DNA from 2 places in the Microbacterium sp. SORGH_AS_0888 genome. Region 1 is predicted to be linked to the other one. Evidence: riboswitches for the same ligand, from Rfam matches in the RefSeq annotation. Region 1 holds a riboswitch; the other holds the start of a gene.
The links. Region 1 has a riboswitch for thiamine pyrophosphate ahead of thiM (hydroxyethylthiazole kinase). Riboswitches for the same ligand answer to the same signal wherever they lie in the genome.
Positions count from the first base shown of each region.

Region 2: it holds a riboswitch for thiamine pyrophosphate, as region 1 does, so the genes downstream of both, QE381_RS08330 (ECF transporter S component) here and thiM (hydroxyethylthiazole kinase) in region 1, are expected to answer to the same signal.

Region 1 covers NZ_JAUTAZ010000001.1:491,376-495,167, forward strand. Annotated here, with positions in the region: gene thiD (bifunctional hydroxymethylpyrimidine kinase/phosphomethylpyrimidine kinase) at 1-769, opposite strand, end outside; gene thiE (thiamine phosphate synthase) at 766-1,410, opposite strand; gene thiM (hydroxyethylthiazole kinase) at 1,407-2,162, opposite strand; TPP riboswitch at 2,205-2,296, opposite strand; gene QE381_RS02395 (DUF262 domain-containing HNH endonuclease family protein) at 2,309-3,792, opposite strand, start outside.
Region 2 covers NZ_JAUTAZ010000001.1:1,720,399-1,724,190, forward strand. Annotated here, with positions in the region: gene QE381_RS08325 (ABC transporter ATP-binding protein) at 1-499, opposite strand, end outside; gene QE381_RS08330 (ECF transporter S component) at 496-1,128, opposite strand; TPP riboswitch at 1,121-1,231, opposite strand; gene QE381_RS08335 (D-alanyl-D-alanine carboxypeptidase family protein) at 1,268-2,848, shown strand; gene QE381_RS08340 (CdaR family transcriptional regulator) at 2,889-3,792, opposite strand, start outside.

The DNA of each region.
Region 1 (3,792 bases):
GCCCGTCGGCGGCCTCCAGACTCTCGGTCAGCCACCGCTTCGCCTCCGCGATCGCCGGGCCCCATGACCCGCGACGTGCGCGGAGCGTCGCGACCGCCGACGAGAGCGAGCAGCCGGTGCCGTGTGTGTGGCGTGTGCGCACGCGGTGCGACGGGTACTCGGTGACACTGCCGGTCGCGGCATCCACAAGGGCGTCGCAGGCAGCGGCGGTGTTGAAGTGCCCGCCCTTGGCGAGCACCGACACGCCGTGTCCCTCGGCGAGCAGGCGCGCCTGTGCGAGCGCCTGCTCCCAGGTCTCCGCCTCCGCTTCGTCGAGCAGCGCCGCCAGCTCCGGGCGGTTGGGCGTGACGAGGTCGACGAGCGGAAGGATGTCGCGCAGCGCCGACTCGGCCGCCTCACCGAGCAGCCGGTCGCCGCTGGTGGCCACCATGACCGGGTCCAGCACGACGATGGGCGGTCGCACCGTCTCCAGCCAGTCCCGGACGGTGTCGACGATCTCCCGGTCGAACAGCATGCCGATCTTGACGGCGTCGATCTCGACGTCGTCGCTCACCGCACGCAGCTGCTCCGCGAGGAAGCCGACGGGCGGCACGTGGATGCTGCGCACGCCGCGCGTGTTCTGCGCGACGAGAGCGGTCACGACCGCCATCCCGTAGCCGCCGTTCGCCGCGATGCTCTTGAGATCGGCGTGGATGCCGGCGCCTCCCGTCGGGTCGGTGCCGGCGATGCTGAGAATGCGCGGCGCGGCCGGCGGCGTGCCCCGGTTCACGCGGGATCTCCGACGAAGAGCCGTGCGGCCGCGGTCGGATCCGGGGCCGCTCCGACCGCCGAGGCGACGGCGACTCCCGCGAGGCCCCCGGCGCGGAGCACGGCCACATCGCTCGCGACGATGCCGCCGATCGCGACGGCCGGCAGCGGACACGTCGCGGCGCGGCGGATCACGCCCTCGATCCCGAGCGGGGCCGGGGCGTCGAGCTTGGTGGTCGTCTCGCGGACCGTGCCGATTCCGACGTAGTCGACGCGCGCGGGGGAGGCCGCCGCATCCTGCAGCTCCTCCGGCGTGGCCGCGGTCAGCCCCACCACGGCGTCCGGGCCCACGAGACGCCGCACGTGGTCGACCGGGATGTCCCGCTGGCCGACGTGGACACCCGCCACCGCGGCGCGGTTCGCGCGCGCGGCGAGGAAGACGTCCACACGGTCGTTCACGATCACGGCGACACGCTCGGGCACGGCGGACGCGACGGCGTGCACGAGCGCGAGGAGATCGCGAGCGGACGCGTCCTTCGCCCGCACCTGCACGGCGGTGACACCGCCGGCGACGGCGAGCCGGACCGTGTCGAGCACCCCGCGTCCGGCCGACGCCGCCGCGCGCTCGTCGGTGATGAGGTAGAGCGAGAGGTCGATGGTCACGCGATCCGCCCCTCGGCCACCAGGTCGGCGGAGCGGAGGGACGCGAGCGCGTCGACGAAGGCGACCGCGAAGCCGGCCGGTCCGGCCGCCGCGTGGGCGGCGCGCTCGGCCGCGATGCCGTAGCCGAGACAGGCGGTCACGACGGCCTCGAACGGGTCTGCATGGCTCGCGACGTAGGCGGCGATGACCCCGCCCAGCGCGCAGCCGCCGCCCGTGACGCGGGTGAGCAGGACGTCGCCGCCCGTGATCCGCACGGTGCGCCGGCCGTCGGTGACGAGGTCCACGGGGCCGGAGACCGCGACGACCCCGCCGGATGTGCGGGCGAGCGCGAGGGCGGCGTCCGCGGCACCCGCCACATCGTCCGCCGCGTCCACCCCGCGCCCGCCCGTCCCGGCTCCCGCCAGCGCTCGGATCTCGGAGGCGTTTCCGCGGATCACGGTCGGTCGCCGCGTCAGGAGCCGGTGGGCCAGGTCGGTCCGCACCGGCAGAGCGCCGACGGCGACGGGGTCGAGCACCCACGGGCGGCCCATGTCGGCACAGGCCTCGGCAGCCTCGAGCATGCCCTCACGCTGTTCCGCGCCGGGCGTGCCGAGGTTGATGAGCACCGCGGACGCGGCACCCGCCATCGGGCCCGCCTCTCCCGGCACGTCCACCATCGCCGGTGACGCGCCCACCGCGAGCAGGGTGTTGGCCACGAAGTTCACCGTGACCGCGTTGGTCAGGCACTGCACGAGCGGCGCTGTCGTTCTCACCTCCTCCACGGCCCAGAAGGCGGCGGACAGAGACGGCGATGACGTGCGCAATGGCGACATCCCTTCGCTAGTACGAACTAGATCAGGTTCGACGGGTGTGATCTCAGCCCTCCCGGGCACCCCGTGTCACTGCTGACGAGGTTACCTCAGCGCATCGCCTCGCCGATGTAGGAGTACTTCAGGAACACCTCGGCGGCGATGCCGGCCTCCTCGAGGACACCCTGCACGGCGCTCAGCATGTAGCTCGAGTCCCAGCCGAGATACAGCGAGTGCGTCTCGTCGAGGGTCTCCCACTGTCCGTGCCAGGCCTGGCCGGCGTAGACCGGCCCGCCACGGCGCGCGCTGTCCTCGAGCACCGCGGCACGCGCATCCGACCACAGCCGGAGGAACACCCGCCGGAAGAGATGGCGGATGTCGTAGACCTCCCAGTGCTCCCCGCGATACTCCACGTACGCGTACTCGCGCTCCCAGCCGTGGGGCCAGCCGCGACGGGGCACGGCATCCAGGATCGGCGTGAGGCCGTCGTCGTCGATCGCGGTCACGCGTGGGCGGGCCCACAGCGAGACCAGCTGCCGCGTGAGACGCTCCGTGCGCTCGGCGATCGCGGACGTTCCCCAGCTCTCGACCCGGCCGAGCTCCTGGCTGAGCGACACCCGCGATGTCCCGTAGAGCCCGCGTTTGGCAGGGAAGGACGCATCCATCGCCCGCTCCGCGAGCGCCTCCTCGAGCAGGGTGAGGTTGCCGAGCGTCTCCGTCAGGGCGCGCGCGCTGTTCTGCTCGTCGTCGCCATAGTCTCGCCAGGCCCGGCGGCCGTCGCCCGTCCAGTCGTCCCCGGGAGCGACGGGCAGGACGTGCTCGACGTCGAGACCCGCGACACGCGGAAGCCCGGCGAGGCGGCCCAGCACGTACGCCGGGTGGGGGAGAGCGCCGTACTTGACCGCGACGCGCACGCGCTCGTCCGAGGGCGAGATGCGCGCGATCGCCCGCTCGAGCGCGTCACCGCCGTCCGCGTGGGCGCGGCACAGCCGTGCGACGATGCGATCGAGCGGCACGCCGACGAGGGTCCGTCGCAGCAGGAGCGCCTGCAGGTACTCGAGCACCTCGATCAGCGCCGCCTCGTCGCGGAGCCCGTGGCGGCGCTCGGAGAGCAGCCGCATCACGAGCGAGTGCAGCCGTGGGCCGAACGTGTTCAGGTACGCGAGCTGGCGCCCGATCGCCTCGGACTCGGCGTGGGCGGGCTGCCGGAGGACACGATAGATCTCGGAGAAGTCCCGCCACTGGGCGGCCTGGTCGTGCAGCGAGTCCGCCTCCAGACGCGGGAACTCGCGCCGGAAGGCGTCGTACACCCCCCGACCGCCCCATACCGTGACCTCGCGGCCCGTGCGCATGACGAGGTAGTGGCGCCAGAACTCGCCGATCGCCTCACCCGTGTTCTGCTCGATCGGGACCCAGAACGACTCCTCGACGTCGAGCTGCTGCGCATGGCTGAGCCCCATCAGGACGTAGTTGTGGATGAGCTCGTGGTCCCGCAGCGGCTCGCCCGTGGCGTTCAGGCTCTCGAAGATCTGCTGCGCCCCCGCGTGCGGGCCGAGGGTGATCGACACGTGTTCCAGGCGCTGCAGCCCCCGCC
Region 2 (3,792 bases), 1.2 Mb from region 1:
CCAGCAGCAGGAGCCCCGGTCTCATCGCGAGCGCACCGGCGAGCGCGAGCCGCTGCTTCTGCCCGCCCGAGAGCGCCTCCGCCGGGTGGTCGCGCCCCACGGCGAGACCGACCGCATCCCGCGCCGCATCCACCCGCCGCCAGATCTCCTCGCGCGCGACGCCGAGGTTCTCGCAGCCGAAGGCGATGTCGTCCCCCACGCGCGCGAGCACGACCTGCGCGTCGGGGTCCTGCAGCACGAGCCCCGCGCGGCCCCGCGCACGCGCCGGCTCCTCGCCGTCGATGCGCAGCTCTCCCGCGGCCTCGCCGTCCTCGGCGTCGCCGAGCACGCCCGCCAGGCCCCGCAGCAGGGTCGACTTGCCGGCGCCGCTCGCGCCGAGCAGCAGAACGCGTTCGCCCGGGGCGATGTCGAGGTCGATCCCGGTCGTCGCCCAGCGGCGTCGGCCGGCGTGCCGCCAGCCCCAGCCGCGGGCGACGACGCGCGCCCCGGCTGCGGTCACGCCGTGTCGGCGGCGCGCGCCTCGCGGCCGGCGGCGAACCGATCGAGCGCCCCGGTCGCGGCGAGCGCCTTCACGATGAGCCACGACACGAGGCCGGCGATCAGGATGCCGGAGACCACGGCCGAGACGAAGTAGATGACCCGCGCCCCGAGGTCGTATGCGGCGATCGACGAGAAGTTCGTGTCCAGCAGCGCCACCGACAGCCCCGCGACCGCGCCCGAGCTGAGAGCGCCCAGGAGCCGGAAGTTGCCGTAGAGGAAGAGCGCGAAGCCGATCTCGGCGCCGAGCCCCTCGATGACGCCCCACACGAAGGTGAGGAACCCCCACTGGGTGCCGACGGCCATCGAGACGACCGCCGCGACGATCTCGGTGTACAGCGCCGCGCCGGGCTTGCGGATCACGAGCCCGCCGAGGACGCCGGCGAACAGCCAGCCCCCGGAGAGCAGCCCCTCGAGCCCCGGGAGGAAGGCGAGCGCGGTGCTGAGCGGCGTCCAGGCCTGACCCCAGATCCAGAAGATGACGCCGGCGGCGACCCCGATGACGCTCGCGACGACGATGTCGACCACCCGCCAGCGGAGGTGGACGGACCGCACGGATGCGGACGTGGACGTAGACGTAGACGTGTGCATTGATGCTCCTTCCTGCGCCGGCATGATCCGGATCAGGTTCGACGGTCGAAGCGTGGATTCGCTTCCTCTCAGCCCGGAACACCGGACTCCCGTGGTGGTAGATGCCGAGTATAGACCCCCGCCGCGATACCGTAGGCGAGTGACCCCCGAAGGCCCGCCGACCACGCGACGGTCGTTGCGTGCCCGCGGCTCCTCCGAGAGCCCCACGGTCGAGACCTCGGTCGTCGACCCCGCGACCGTCCCGCTGCTCGTGGCCGCCGCCGCCCGCGCGGATGCGCCCGAGGAGCCGGTGACGGCTCCTCCGGTCCTCGTCGCCTCCGAGGCCGGGCAGGCCTCGTCCGCGACCGTCGTCGTGGCCTCCGAGCACATGATCGCCGCCGCGGCGCCCGCGGCGCTCGGCTGGGTCGACGAGGGCGGCGTGGCCGAACGCTCGGCGCCCCGACTGCAGCTCGAGGCCGGCACCGGCTACGTGCCCGTGGCCGCCGACCTGCTCGCTCGCGCGCCCCGGCGCTCGCCGTGGCGGCCGGCGGTCGTCGTGCCGGCGGCGTTCATCCTGGGACTCGTCGTGGCGTACTGCGCGACCGTGCTGCTGTGGCCGCTGTACGCGGTCGCGCCGACCCTCACGCCGATCTCGCCCCAGCCGGCCGCCGCGGCGGCCGCGGCTCCCGCGTGGCCCGCGGAGGGGAGCGCCTCGGTCGCGGTCGACGGCGTCGGGTCGCCGCTGGCCTCGACCGGAACCGCCAGCGCCATGGCGAGCATCACGAAGATCGTGACGGCGCTCGTGGTGCTCGACAAGATGCCGCTCGCGCTCGGAGAGCAGGGCCCCTCCTACTCGTTCACCTACAGCGACCGCGTCGAGTACTGGGATCGCCTCGGGCAGGACGAGTCCTCGCTCGACGTCCCCGTCGGCGGCAGCCTCACCGAGTATCAGCTGCTGCAGGGGATGCTGATCGGCTCGGCGGGCAACTACGCCGACCGGCTGGCCGGCAGGATCTGGCCGAGCGACGCGGTGTACGCCGACGCGGCCAACGCGTGGCTGCGCCAGCACGGGATCGACGGCATCACGGTCGTGGAGCCCACCGGCATCGAGGAGGGCAACACGGCGACGCCCGCGGCGCTGTTGGACCTCGCCCGCCGGGCGCTGGCCAACCCCGTGATCGCCGAGATCGTGCGCACCCCCGCGGTCGACCTGCCCGGCGCCGGCCACGTCGTCAACACGAACGCGCTGCTGGCGGACCCGGGCGTCATCGGCATCAAGACCGGCACCCTCGACCTCTACAACCTGCTCTCGGCCAAGCAGGTCACGGTCGAGGGCACGACCGTGACGATCCTCGCGAGCGTTCTCGGCCAGCCCGACCACGAGACCCGGGATGCCGCCACGCGGGCACTGTTCGCCCAGGTCGAGAAGGAGCTGCAGCCGGTGCCCGCCGTGGCCGAGGGAACGACCGTGGGCCAGGTCGACACGCTGTGGGGCTCCCCCGTCGGTGTCGTGACGGCATCCGACGCGAGCGTCGTGCTCTGGAACGGCGCGTCCGCGACCGCGACGACCACGTTCTCGCTCGGCGACGCACGCGACGCCGGTGAGAAGGTGGGCGTGCTCACCACGACGGGACCGGTGAACAGCGCCACGACCGACCTCGTGCTCGCGGGGGATGTCGAGGGCCCGAGCCCATGGTGGCGGCTGACCCACCCGCTGCAGCTGTTCGGTCTCGCCGGCTGAGCCGAGTCGTCCGCCGCGTCCCCGCCGGCGCGGGCTGCGCCTACGGCTGCGGAAGGTTCAGCCAGTGCATCGCGTCCAGGGCGAGGCCGACGTTGGTGCCGTGGCGCTCCAGTGAGACCGGAAGGCGGCTCTGGGCGCGGCGAACGCGCTGGAGGACCGTGTTGCGGTGGGTGAACAGCAGCTCCGCGGTCCGCGATGCGTTGTAGCGCTGGTGGATGAACGTGCGCAGCGTGTCGCGCAGCTCCTGCGGCGCCAGGGCGAGCGGGCCGAGCACGGCATGGATGAACTCGCGCAGCCGGGCGTCGTCCCGGGCCATGACGAGGACGGCCGCGACGTCGTCGTAGAAGCCGATCGGGTGGGCGTTGTGCGTCTGCATCAGCCGCTGGGTCTCGAGCGCACGGTCGTGCGTGCGCCGGAAGCCGTCCACGCCCTCGTCCAGGGACCCGATCGCCAGCCTGACGTCGCGGTAGGGAGCCAGGGCCGTCTCGATCGCCTCGGGCGGCACCGGGACGCCGGGGGTCAGCCACAGCCACAGCGACGACGCGCTGGCCTGGACGAGCAGCTGGTTCCGGGACTCCGCGACGCGGCCGAGCCGGTCGGCGGCGCGCACGAGGGCCTCGCGATCGGCGACCTGGGCGGGAGCCCAGACGATGACGCCGAGGTGCGCCGCCCGCAGCGGGTAGCCGAGCCTTCGGTCCATGCCGGCCGGCGGCGCCGGGGCGCCGCCCAGGATGAGGTTGACCAGCTCGAGCCGGCGCACCTGCTGATCCGCCGACAGCGTCGCGCGCTCCTGCTCGAGGACCTCGATGAGGGCGCTGACCGTGGCCTCGATCCAGAGCGACAGTGATCGCGAGGCCCTCTCGAGCGCGGGGAGCAGGACGTCCGGGTCGTCGCACAGCGAGAAGGCGATCGTCATCCAGAGCGACCACGTCGCCCGCTCGCCC